3 regions of the Enterobacter sp. CP102 genome follow, and region 1 is predicted to be linked to each of the others. Evidence: predicted binding sites of a transcription regulator. Region 1 holds the regulator's gene; each other region holds the start of a gene.
What was found. The regulator LexA, encoded in region 1, represses DNA repair genes until DNA is damaged. The targets are predictions, from matches to a motif close to TNCTGTATGTACATACAGNA.
Positions count from the first base shown of each region.

Region 2: metR (HTH-type transcriptional regulator MetR) is a predicted target of LexA. The motif match lies at 1,769-1,788, and genes of this name have one in related genera.
Region 3: sulA (SOS-induced cell division inhibitor SulA) is a predicted target of LexA. The motif match lies at 2,241-2,260, and genes of this name have one in related genera.

Region 1 covers NZ_CP104014.1:280,683-285,166, forward strand. The annotation lists gene plsB (glycerol-3-phosphate 1-O-acyltransferase PlsB) at 1-1,936, opposite strand, end outside; gene N1249_RS01315 (diacylglycerol kinase) at 2,090-2,458, shown strand; gene lexA (transcriptional repressor LexA) at 2,567-3,175, shown strand; gene dinF (MATE family efflux transporter DinF) at 3,239-4,484, shown strand, end outside.
Region 2 covers NZ_CP104014.1:4,562,023-4,566,506, forward strand. The annotation lists gene metE (5-methyltetrahydropteroyltriglutamate--homocysteine S-methyltransferase) at 1-1,583, opposite strand, end outside; gene metR (HTH-type transcriptional regulator MetR) at 1,820-2,773, shown strand; gene N1249_RS21560 (carboxylate/amino acid/amine transporter) at 2,661-3,560, opposite strand; gene yigL (sugar/pyridoxal phosphate phosphatase YigL) at 3,643-4,443, opposite strand; gene pldB (lysophospholipase L2) at 4,469-4,484, opposite strand, start outside.
Region 3 covers NZ_CP104014.1:1,644,802-1,649,285, forward strand. The annotation lists gene matP (macrodomain Ter protein MatP) at 1-234, shown strand, start outside; gene ompA (porin OmpA) at 300-1,355, opposite strand; gene sulA (SOS-induced cell division inhibitor SulA) at 1,711-2,220, opposite strand; gene N1249_RS07620 (TfoX/Sxy family DNA transformation protein) at 2,438-3,064, shown strand; gene yccS (YccS family putative transporter) at 3,021-4,484, opposite strand, start outside.

The DNA of each region.
Region 1 (4,484 bases):
ACAGCGCGTCGACATGGCGCAGCAGTTCCTGACGAGAAATGCGACGGTGCTGGGTAATAATGGCGGCCATCAGCGAAGGCAGCATCAGCATATGCGCGATGTTGTTACGATAGTAAGTCATCAGCACCGCCTGCTCGCGCGGCAGAATGATGATGTCGCCAATCGTATCTTTCTCAACTTCGAACTTATTCATCTGCAAGGCATGATCGATAAGCTCGCTGGCGGTAGCGGCTGGCGCCGTCGAATCCACTGAGTACGGAACATTACGCATAATGTCCAGATAGCAATCGAGCTGCTCGGTAAGCTGTTCACGGGTCAGTGAACGCTGACGCGATGCCAGCAGCGCGGTACAGCACAGGTTCATGGCGTTGGCCGCGCCTGCGTTGTTAATACGCACCATCAGCTCGGCGGCAATGCCGTTCACCGTTGGCGTCAGCCAGGCAGGGCGTATTGCTTCGATGGGGTCGATAGACTCGCGCCATTCCGGAACGTGGTGGTTAAGGTAGTTCATCAGCGGCATCGGCTCGCCGAAGTTTACATAGCCCTGACCCAGATTACGCAGCTTGCTCAGACCACGCAGCATCTGCGGCAGGCTCTCTTTCTCTTTGGTCGCACCGCGCAGCTCTTTGGCGTACGTACCCACTTCCATCACGTGCTCGTAACCGATGTAAATCGGCACCAGCGTAATGGGGCGAGTACCACCGCGCAGCATGGCCTGGATAGTCATCGACAGCGTGCCGGTTTTCGGATCAAGCAGACGGCCTGTACGGGAACGCCCGCCTTCCACGAAGTACTCAACGGAATAACCACGGCTGAACAGCTCGCCCAGATATTCGCGGAATACGGTGGAATAGAGCTTGTTGCCCTTGAAGGTACGACGAATAAAGAAGGCACCCAGGCGGCGGAAGATCGGCCCTGCTGGCCAGAAGTTCAGGTTAATACCGGCTGCAATGTGCGGTGGCACCAGGCCCTGATGGTAAAGCACATAGGAAAGCAGCAGGTAGTCCATATGGCTGCGGTGGCAGGGCACATAGACAATTTCGTGGCCATCATGCGCCAGCTGACGCACGCGCTCGGCGTTGTGGACGTTGATCCCCTGATAGAGACGGTTCCACGTGAAGCTCAGGATACGATCGGACAGGCGAATCATCTCGTAGGAGAAGTTCGCGGCGATCTCTTCCATCAGCGCGATGGCATTTTGCTGCGCTTTCTCGTGCGAAATTTTCTTGCTGCGCGCTTCGTCTTCCACGGCACGGGCAATAGCTTTAGACGCCAGCAGCTTATTGAACAGGTCCTGACGCGCCGGGAGGCGCGGCCCCACAGCTGCAAGACGCTGGCGCGCAAAGTGCATACGTGCCACGCGAGCCAGTTTTTGCGCGATGATTTTATCCGTACCGTGTTCGTCTGCCATGCGGCGCAGCGACACAGAAGGCGAGAAACGCACGAAGCTGTCGCGGCCAAGCCAGGACACCGCGAAGAATTTCTGGATGCCGTTGAGCATCCGCAGCGGTGGGTTTTCTTCCCCTTTTTCGCGGCCAGGGCGACGACCAAACATCACCGATACCGGCACCATCTGCACATCCAAATCTGGATTGCTGCGGTGCAAATCGAGGTAGTCGTGGAACAGCTTGATGGACTCTTCTTTTGGCGTGTAATAGGTAAACACGCGCGGCCCACCGTGGATGAACACGTAGCGCGGCAACAGCGTACCGTCGATTTCCAGCGGTTCAAGCGGATCGGGTAAATCATGCGCCAGACACTGGGCGCGGAGCGTGAGCAAGTCTGCCTTCGAGTTGTAAGGCAAAACATACATAATAGGGCGAGAGGTATCGAGCCCTAATTCCAGCGCGGGTTCAGCTGGGATAGACTTGCTTTTTACCAGAACGGTTAATGGTAAATTAAGTAATTTGTAGTAAATTCGTGGCCAGCCGGACATAAACGATGTAAAGCCTCTGGTTAATAATGCAATTGCGGCGCAAGGATAACAGAAAGCGCGCAAAATTTCTGTTGTTACCCGTCATACTTCGGGCGGCAGTAAACGCACTGTGTCTATAGTTACTGACGCTATTTCTAATAAAAGGTTCTTTTAATGGCCAATAATACCACTGGGTTAACCCGAATCATCAAAGCTGCCGGCTATTCATGGAAAGGTTTCCGTGCCGCGTGGATCAATGAAGCTGCTTTTCGTCAGGAAGGCGTTGCCGCTATCGTGGCGGTAATCATTGCCTGTTTTCTTGATGTCGATGCCATAACGCGCGTTCTTCTTATTGGTTCTGTGCTTTTGGTGATGATAGTGGAAATTCTCAATAGCGCTATTGAGGCCGTTGTTGATCGTATTGGCTCTGATTTCCATGAGCTCTCGGGTCGTGCAAAAGATATGGGCTCTGCCGCCGTGTTGCTGGCGATTATCACTGCGGTGATCACCTGGGTCACGCTGCTTTGGTCGCATTTCCGATGAGCCTCGAGGAATAATTAAGTCCCTGGTTTTTTGTGCAGTTTTTGGTTCCAAAATCGCCTTTAACTGTATATACTCACAGCATAACTGTATATACACCCAGGGGGCGGAATGAAAGCGTTAACGACCAGGCAGCAAGAGGTGTTTGATCTCATCCGGGATCATATCGGCCAGACGGGAATGCCACCTACGCGTGCGGAAATCGCGCAGCGTCTGGGCTTCCGTTCTCCAAATGCTGCTGAGGAACACCTTAAAGCGCTGGCGCGTAAAGGCGTGATTGAGATTGTTTCTGGTGCTTCACGCGGCATCCGTCTGCTGGTAGAAGAAGAGACGGGCATTCCGCTGGTTGGCCGCGTCGCGGCAGGTGAACCTTTGCTGGCACAACAGCATATTGAAGGTCACTATCAGGTCGATCCTGGCATGTTCAAACCGAGCGCGGATTTTCTGCTGCGCGTCAGCGGTATGTCCATGAAAGACATCGGTATTCTCGATGGTGATCTGCTGGCGGTTCATAAGACACAAGATGTGCGCAACGGCCAGGTAGTGGTAGCGCGTATTGATGATGAAGTCACCGTTAAGCGCCTGAAAAAACAGGGCAACACTGTGCAGCTGCTGCCGGAAAACAGCGAATTCACCCCCATCGTGGTGGATCTTCGCGAACAAAGCTTCTCCATTGAAGGTCTGGCGGTTGGCGTCATCCGCAACGGAGAATGGCTGTAATCTCTTCCTGACAGGCTACGGAACCTCCGTAGCCTGATTCATTTCTCACTCCCGGTATTTTTCATGTCACTGCTGACTGCTTCTGATAAGGCATTGTGGCGTCTTGCACTGCCGATGATTATTTCCAATATCACTGTTCCTCTTTTGGGGCTGGTCGATACGGCGGTTATTGGACATCTGGATTCACCGGTCTATCTGGGCGGCGTGGCGATTGGCGCAACGGCAACCAGCTTCCTCTTTATGCTACTGCTTTTTTTACGCATGAGCACCACCGGGCTGACGGCACAGGCGTTTGGCGCAAAAGATCCCCTACGTCTGGCACGTGCGCTGGTACAGCCGTTAATTCTGGCTCTGGGTGCGGGCGTGCTTATCGTTGTGCTGCGTACGCCACTCATTGAGCTGGCATTGCATATAGTCGGTGGCAGCGAAGCGGTGCTGGAGCAGGCACGGCGCTTCCTCGATATTCGCTGGCTAAGCGCCCCGGCATCGCTGGCAAATCTGGTTCTGCTGGGCTGGTTGTTGGGCGTCCAGTATGCCCGCGCCCCCGTTATCCTGCTGGTTGTCGGGAACGTCCTGAACATAGTGCTCGATCTCTGGCTGGTCATGGGGTTGCACATGAATGTTCAGGGCGCGGCGCTGGCAACGGCTATTGCCGAATATGGCACGCTGATTATCGGGCTGTGGATGGTCTGGCGTGTGCTGGTGATGCGGGGCATAACACCTGCGCTGCTGAAGGCCGCCTGGCGCGGCAATATCCGCAAGCTGCTGGCGCTTAACCGGGATATCATGCTGCGCTCGCTGTTACTGCAACTGTGCTTTGGTGCGCTGACCGTCTTTGGTGCGCGGCTTGGCCAGGAAATCGTTGCCGTCAACGCGGTGCTGATGACGCTGCTAACCTTTACCGCTTACGCCCTCGACGGCTTTGCCTATGCGGTAGAAGCCCATTCCGGGCAAGCGTATGGCGCGCGTGAAAGCGGGCAATTGCAGGATGTCTGGCGCGCCGCATGTCGGCAGGCTGGGCTGGTGGCGCTGGCATTTGCGCTCATCTACGCCTGCTTTGGTGAGCATATTGTTGCGCTGCTCACGTCATTACCTGCACTGCGTGAGCTGGCAAGCCACTACATCATCTGGCAGGTGATCTTACCGGTTGTGGGCGTCTGGTGTTATTTACTCGATGGGATGTTTATTGGCGCAACGCGTGGCGCGGAAATGCGTAACAGTATGGCGGTCGCGGCGGCTGGGTTTGGTTTAACCCTGCTCACGGTACCGTATCTGGGGAATCATGGGTTATGGCTGGCCCTTGCAGTCT
Region 2 (4,484 bases), 500 kb from region 1:
CGGCTGACATCGCCGATCACCACCGGTGGTTTCACGCAGCGGGAGCCGTAGCTCTGCACCCAGCCGTTCTGGGTAAAGACGAAACCGTCCAGGTGCTCGCCAAAGTATTCCACCATGTCGTTGCGCTCGGCTTCACCATGTACCAGCACGTCCAGACCTAAGCGCTCTTGCTCCACAATCGCCTGCTTGATGTGCCCGGCGATGCCGGTGCGATAGTTGTTCGCATCCAGGTTGCCCTTTTTGAAATCCAGACGCAGGCCGCGGATTTCAGTGGTCTGCGGGAATGAACCGATGGTGGTTGTCGGCCAGGCTGGCAGGTTAAAACGAGCACGCTGGGCTTCGGCGCGTACTTCATAGGCGCTCTGGCGCTGGCTGTCCTGAGCGGTGATGGCCGCCAGACGTTTTTCCACTGCCGCGTTATGCACGCGAGTCGAGTGGCGACGCGCCTGAATCGGTGCGCTCCATTCGGCAATGGCGGCCGTGTCACCGCTGTTCAGGGCATCACGCAGTAGCGCCAGCTCTTCACATTTTTGCAGGGCGAACGCAAACCAGCTCTTCACTTCAGCATCCAGACGCGTTTCAACACTCAGGTCGATTGGGCTGTGCAGCAGTGAACAGGAAGAGGCCACCCACAGATCACGTTTACCCGCAATCGCGTTAATCCGGGCATATTTTTCCGTCAAATCGGCACGCCAGACGTTACGGCCATTCACCAGGCCCGCCGAGAGCAGCCAGTCAGCAGGCAGGCGTTTGTGCAGCTCCGCTACATCATCTTTCCCGTGGACCAGGTCAACATGCAGGCCCTGTACCGGCAGCGCGGTGATGGTATTGAGGTTAGGAGTGACACCTTCAAAATAGGTGGTCAGCAGCAACTTCACCTGGCCGGTGAGCGCGTTATACGCGGGTTTGAAGGCGTTCAGCCATTCTTGCGGCAGCTCCAGTACCAGCGCAGGTTCGTCGATTTGCACCCACTCGATACCGCGTTTTGCCAGCTCCGCCAGCACCTGCTGGTAGACCGGCAGGATATCGTTCAGCAGGCTCAGACGGTCAAACTGTTCGCCCTTCACTTTACCCAGCCACAGATAGGTTACCGGGCCAAGCAGCACTGGCTTCACCTTGTGACCCAGCGCCAGCGCTTCATCCACTTCATCCAGCAGCTGTGTCCAGGTCAGTTTGAACTGCTGGCCTTTGACAAATTCCGGCACCATGTAGTGATAGTTGGTGTTAAACCACTTGGTCATTTCCGCTGCTGCCGCTGGCTCACCGCCTGGCGCACGGCCACGGCCGATACGGAACAGGGTGTCGAGATCGACCGATCCATCGTTGTTCTGATGACGAGCCGGCACGTTGCCAAGCAGCAGGCTGGTAGTCAGAACATGGTCGTACCAGGCGAAATCGCCCACCGGCAGCAGGTCAATGCCCGCTTGCTTTTGCTGATCCCAGTGACGGGCGCGCAGTTCACGGCCCACGGCCAGCAGCTCTTCACGGGTGGAGTTACCTGCCCAGTAACTTTCTTGCGCTTTTTTCAGTTCGCGACGCAAACCAACGCGAGGGAAACCGAGTGTGTGATTGCGGATTGTCATGTTTTCTTCCTCTAATTAATTGTAAATCCTTTGGATTTTGAATTTAGGGAAGGCGGCAAGTTTGCTCATCCCCGGGAGCTTACAGGAGTAAGTGACCGGGGTGAGTAAACGCAGCCAACGCACCATAAATTTAAAAGACGAAGGATTTTAGCCGTCCAGATGTTTACACATCCATAATTGGCAGTTACTGTATATTCCTCAAGCGCAAAATGTTCATGCCGAAGTGAAGGACTTTCATGATCGAGATAAAACACCTGAAAACGCTACAAGCGTTGCGGAACTGCGGTTCTCTCGCAGCGGCTGCGGCCACGCTGCACCAGACTCAGTCCGCCCTTTCACACCAGTTCAGCGATCTGGAACAACGCCTCGGCTTCCGTCTTTTTGTGCGTAAGAGCCAGCCGCTGCGCTTTACCCCGCAGGGTGAGATTTTGCTGCAGCTGGCGAATCAGGTGCTGCCGCAAATTGCCAGCGCGTTGCAGTCCTGTAACGAACCGCAGCAGACGAAATTGCGCATCGCGATTGAGTGTCATAGCTGTATTCAGTGGCTGACCCCCGCGCTTGAGAACTTCCGCCAGAAGTGGCCGCAGGTGGAGATGGACTTTAAATCCGGTGTGACGTTTGACCCACAGCCCTCGCTCCAGCAGGGCGAGCTGGATCTGGTCATGACTTCGGACATCCTGCCGCGCAGCGGACTGCACTACTCGCCAATGTTTGATTATGAAGTGCGCCTGGTGCTGGCACCGGATCATCCACTGGCCGCTAAAACGCGCGTCACGCCGGAAGATCTGGCCACGGAAACGCTGCTGATTTACCCGGTACAACGCAGTCGCCTGGATATCTGGCGTCACTTCCTGCAACCGGCAGGCATCAGCCCACAGCTGAAAAGCGTGGATAACACCTTGCTGTTAATTCAGATGGTTGCCGCCAGAATGGGCATCGCGGCACTGCCGCACTGGGTGGTGGAGAGTTTTGAACGCCAGGGCCTGGTGGTGACCAAAACCCTGGGTGAAGGACTGTGGAGCCGGCTGTACGCTGCCGTGCGCGATGGCGAGCAGCGTCAACCAATTACAGAAGCGTTTATTCGCTCAGCGCGGAACCACGCGTGCGACCATCTTCCGTTTGTGCGGAGCGCGGAGCGACCCAACGGCGATGTACCCACAACGAAGCCAGGATCACCGTTCCCCCAATAATAAAGCTCGGCCAGTGCGGTTGCTCCTGCCAGATAGCCAGGTTAACCAGCAGACCCGCAGGCACATGCACGTTGTTCATGATCCCCAGCGTACCGGCGTCTACCTGTGTAGCGCCGTAGTTCCACATGAAGTATCCCAGCCCGGACGCCACCACGCCCAGCCAGACCAGAATGCCCCACTGCACTGAAGTGGTCGGCAGTTTTTGCGGGTTGCCGAGCATAAACCACGCCGCCACGGCAACAATAGCCGCCCCCATATAGAACCAGGCAAAGGCGTTATGCTGCGGCATCGGGCGGGTTTCCATCAGGCGTTTGTAGCCCACCATGCCAATGGCGAAGCTGATGTTGGCCAACTGCACAAACATCAGACCGGTCCAGAAGTGGTCGCTCACTTTGTCGTAGCGAATGATCGCCGCACCGACAACCGCCAGCAGCGCGCTCAGCGCATAGCCCCAACGCAGACGACGCTTACTCAGCAGATCGTAAATCAGCGTGATATAGAGCGGTGTGAGCACGGTAAACAGCAAAAATTCGGATACCGACAGGTACACGTAAGCGCGGAAGCTGAACAAATACATGATGCCGAGCTGCATTGCCCCCACCAGCATGTACAGCAGAATGGTTTTCAGCGTTTGCCCACGCGTACGCAGAAACGGCAGGAATACCAGTGCCGCCAGCCCCACGCGCATCAGCACTGAGAAGTAGCTGTCCACCGAACCCGCAAGGTATTCGCCAATCAGGCTAAAGGAGAAGGCCCACAGAATAGTGGTGATAATGAGTAGCGCCACAATGCTTGTCTCTCTGAAAGAAGGACAGGCATTGTAGCGAACTCTTTAGTTGACAACTGAGCAATAAATAACCAAGTGAAGATTATTCAAGGAACAGCTTGCGCAGATATTTCGGCACGGCGTTGTCGGCATTAGAGCCGATCACTTCCAGTTCCGGATGCAGATCCTTCAGACGCTGGTGCGCATTCTCCATGATGCAACCTTTGCCCGCCATCGAGAGCATTTCCGCGTCGTTCATGCCGTCGCCGAAGGCGATGCAGTCTTTCAGTTCAAAGCCCATACGTTGTGCCACCGCTTCAAGCGCATGACCTTTCGACACGCCACCGGCCATCACTTCCAGGCAGGTCAGCGTAGAGAAGCTAACGTTAACACGGTCACCCCAGCGGGCGTTGATCGCCTGCTCCAGCGGCAGTAACTCTTCGTGGCTTTCACAGGTGAAGAACACCTTGCTGATCCCTTCCGGCTCCAGCAGACCTGGTTCATACAGGGTGTAGTTGAATACCGCCTCTTTGAAGAAACGCATTTCGTCCGGGCGATGGCGGTTCATAAACCACTCATCATCGCGATACACGTTGGTCACGATGTCCGGGTTATTGTGCACCACGCCGAACAGATCGGTGGCGATATCCCGGTCAAGGTTATGCGTGAAAATCAGGTTGCCATCGGTGTCGTGTACGCGCGCACCGTTGGAGGTGATCATGTAGGCTTTGATGTCCAGGTTATCGCGGATCTGCCCCACGTCCACGTGGTGGCGACCGGTGGCAAACACGAAGTTCACGCCATGGGCAGTCAGGAGCTTCAGGGTTTCTTTCGCATAAGGCGATAAGGTGTGATCGGGGGAAAGCAGCGTGCCATCTAAATCAGATGCAACAACCTGGTACATAGGGAAATTTAACCTCAATAGAAAATCAGTTATGCCTGTCG
Region 3 (4,484 bases), 1.4 Mb from region 1:
ATTCGTGCGCGTCGCAAGCGGCATTTTAATGCCGAGCATCAGCATACCCGCAAGAAATCTATCGATCTGGAATTTATCGTCTGGCAGCGCCTTGCAGGCCTTGCACAACGGCGTGGAAAGACGTTATCGGAAACGGTAGTGCAGCTGATTGAAGATGCTGAACACAAAGAGAAGTACGCGAACCAGATGTCGACGCTGAAAAACGATTTACAGGCGCTTCTGGGTAAAAAATAAGATTTTGTATTTCTTCAGACAATAAAAAAACCCCGCATTGCGGGGTTTTTTCTTAAGACGATAACTTATGCCGCTGGCTGAGTTACAACGTCTTTGATGCCTTTAACTTCGATCTCAACGCGACGATCTGGAGCCAGGCAGTCGATCAGTGCAGCGCGAGCTTTCACGTTGTCACAGGTAGAACCGGTAACTGGGTTAGATTCGCCCATACCACGTGGAGAGATCTTGTTAGCTGGGATACCTTTAGATACCAGGTAATCAACAACAGACTGAGCACGTTTTTCAGACAGCTGCTGGTTGTAAGCGTCAGAACCGATACGGTCGGTGAAGCCCAGAACCACTACTGAACCGTCTTTAGGATCCAGGTTGCTCAGCTGAGAGTACAGCTGATCCAGTGCCTGCTGACCTTCTGGTTTCAGGGTAGCTTTGTTGAAGTTGAACAGAACGTCAGACTTCAGAGTGAAGTGTTTGGTCTGTACTTCTGGAGCTGGAGCCGGAGCTGGAGCTACGATTGGCGCAGCTTCTTCCTGCTGGCCGAAACGGTAGGAAACACCTACGCTCAGCATCCCGTTGTCTGGACGAACACCTACGGTGTTGCCGTCGCCGATGTTGTTAACCCACTGGTATTCCAGACGGGTAGCGATGTCACGGGTCATAGCCCACTCAACACCACCTGCGAATACTGGAGATACGCCAGTGTCGTGATCGCTGCCAATCTGGTTGTTGCTGGAATCAGCACGCCATACCATGCCGCCCAGACGGGTGTACACGTCCAGATCGTCAGTTACTGGGTAACCCAGTTTAGCGGTCAGCTGTACGCCCTGAGCTTTGAAAGCGCCATTTACGGTGTCGCCTTTGTATGGCATACGACCTAACCAGTCGTAACCCATTTCAAAACCAACATACGGGTTAACCTGATAGCCACCGAACGCACCTGCACCAAGCTGGCTCTCATGAGTAGGGCCATCGTTGTTCAGTTTGCTGTTGTACCAGCCGGTGTCATGGAACTGAGACCAGCCCAGTTTACCACCTGCATACCAGGTATTATCTTTCGGAGCGGCCTGCGCTACGGTAGCGAAGCCAGCCAGTGCCACTGCAATCGCGATAGCTGTCTTTTTCATTTTTTGCGCCTCGTTATCATCCAAAATTTGCCATGAAGATCTCTGACGAGAAATCACGGTTAAATCCTTCACCGGGGGGCGTGGTCAAATATAAATCTACCGATATCTTCGGCTTAGGCCGAGCACCCCTGGCGATGTAAAGTCTACAACGTAGCTAGAAACTTACAAGTGTGAACTCCGTCAGGCATATGAAAAAAAAAGTTCCGTATACCTAATATTTAACATTTTTTGTACGGAATTTGTGCAGTAAAATTAACGGGAACCGCACCAGACAAGCCTTGCCGCAGATTTGGCCCATGGAACTATTTCCACATCTTGTGGTCGAAAAAAATTCCAGGAAAACTCTTAAATTTACTCAATGATACAAATTTGAGTGAATTTTTAGCCCGGATAGTTGTCCTCTGCGATAAGAATCTGGACGAACCGGACGCATAATAAAACCGATAGCGTTGCCTTCTTCGGCTGCTTCAGTCAGTCGAAAATGTTCTTCTTCCGTCAGTTCGTCTGGCAACCATCCGATCACGACGCTGTAATTTCCGGTACGTAATGCACGGATCATCGACTCGACCGTGTCGCATGGCGACAGCTGGTTAATCTGCATAACCTTGGTCAGCGGCAATCCTGCTGACTGAACCCATTCACGGCTCAGTTTTTGTTGCGGCGTCAGCCAGAGTTGCCAGCGAGACTGCTGGCCAAGCTGCTGTAATAAAGGCAGTAATAAGAGTTGCGTCAATAGGGGCTGGTCTTCACGATAAACCACTTCACTGATGAGACCTGTCGACACGCTCCCGACGGATTTCTGCGCGACATTGCCTGCGGTAGAAGAGAAAGATGTTGAGCGATTTGCGTAGCCTGAAGTGTACATATTCATTCCAGCCCTGTAGTCACTGTATGAATATACAGTAACCCCTGTATGCATAAAGATCAACCTCATTTTCGGAAAGCGACTCGCAAATTTTGCTCATGATCGGCCCCTAAAGAAAATTCATCTTGCTCACCGGCAATAAGTTGCCTATTTTCCTGCTAACGGATCCGTTAGTAAGAAATAGCCTCTTTAGATTATGATTTTTAAGGGAAATATCATGAAAAAGATATCTTATGAACGGATTTATAAATCCCAGGAATACCTTTCAGAACTGGGTGATATTCATCACCGCGCACTCTTTGGTGGTTATACCCTGGCGGTTGATAACGCTGTTTTTGCCATGGTGTCTGATGGGGAACTTTATCTGCGTGCCTGTGAGCAAAGCGCGACCTACTATGTGAAACACGCCTCCTCTTTTTTGACCCTTCTGAAGCGTGGTCGGCCCGTGCTGCTTAACTACTTCCGGGTTGATGAGGGGCTGTGGCAGGACAGGGGGACACTACTCCAGCTTTCTTCTTTTGCGCTTGAGGATGCCAGGCGGGAGCGATATCAACGCTATCAGCGCAACCGGCTTAAAGACCTGCCCAATCTCACCTTCCAGATTGAGGTTCTGCTTTTTGAAGTCGGGATCACTAACGAAGAAATGTTACGGGAGCTGGGGGCAAAAGCGAGCTGGCTGAAAATCAGAGCGCAAAACAAACAACTCGGGATTAAAGTGCTCTTTGCGCTTGAGGGGGCAATAGAAGGGTTGCATGAAGCGGCGCTCCCGGCGGAAATTCGCCAGGAGCTTACGGAGTGGTTTAACGCGTTGCCAGAGCCTGCGGAGAATCGTTCCGCCATGTAGCAATCAGTTGTTGCAGGCGACAAATTTCCGGCAGCAGGGCGATAAGCAGGCCAACTTGCTGAAGAACCAGCGGTGCTTTGCTGTCGGTACCAGGATCAAGATGGGCGATACGCTGAGCGAGTTCATCCAGAGCCTGTCGAACACGGGGTTCATCGGCTGGACGGTGGTGAAGTGCATCGTCGACATAGCAAACAGCATCATCCAGCAACGCCAGAATACCCGGGTTGGTTAGCCTTTCGCGGTGAGCGCCCAGCGTAGAAATGTAGCTGGTGAACGTATGGTTCAGGCACAGCAGACGAAAGGCAGTTTCACGGATTTCTGCCGTAGCGCCCGGTTCCGTTGACATGTTTGATACCACCGACGCCAGCTCTGCATCGCTGTTATGCGCATCGCGGCGGGCGATGCGATAGGCCAGACGGTTATCACGACCCTGGTGATATTGCTCAAGAATGGCATCCAGGTATCGGCAGTTGGCATTCATTGCCCTGTCCAGCACGCGCGGCAGATTGCGAAAACGCCAGTCCGGCCAGATAAAACTGACCGCAGCCCAGGCAATGGCGCAGCCGATAAGCGTATCAATAACGCGGGGAAGGGCGACTTCAAACCCTTCGCCAAGCAGGTTAAAGCACAGCAATACCAGCAAGGTGATAAACATCGTGGCGTGCGCATACTGCACATTACGAAATGCAAAGAACAACACGCCGGTGATCACGATAAGGACCAGCTGCCCTTCAATAGACGGGACAAAGTAAAGTACCGGAAGGCCGATGGCGACACCCACCAGCGTACCGATAATACGCAGCGCGAGCCGGTGGCGGGTGGCGTTATAGTTCGGCTGGCAAACGAACAGGCTGGTCAGCAGGATCCAATAGCCATGATGCAACCCGGTTATCTGGATAAACGCGTATCCAACGCACAACACCAGCGACATCCTCACGGCGTGGCGGAACAGAGCTGATTCAGGCGTAAAGTTGCGGCTCAGCCGTAACCACATATCGCTAAAGCCGTGAACACTGTCATCGGCAAGCTGGTTATCAGCGTCATTGTTCGGCATCGCCATGGCTTGCTCAGACTCAATAGTCGCCAGTTGCGCGTCTATCGCCCGCAGATTATTGAGTAAGAAACCCAGCGCTTTTATCTGCTCTGGGGATGTCCCACTGGCCTGAACGCGATCAAGCGCTGCATCAAGATGGCTGAATGCGCGCTCAAAGCGGGGATCGTGCTGATACGGCGTGCGCAGTAAAATGGAGCGGGACAGCTGCTGACACGCCTGGGATTGCATCGAAAGCAGCCGCTGAAAACGGAACATCACATCGCTGTAGCGGAACTTTTCCCGCAGGGCGGCATACTGCACGTGCGACGAACTGGCGCGCTCGTGGATATCCTGGGCGGCAAAATAGTAGTGCAAGGTCCGGCGGGT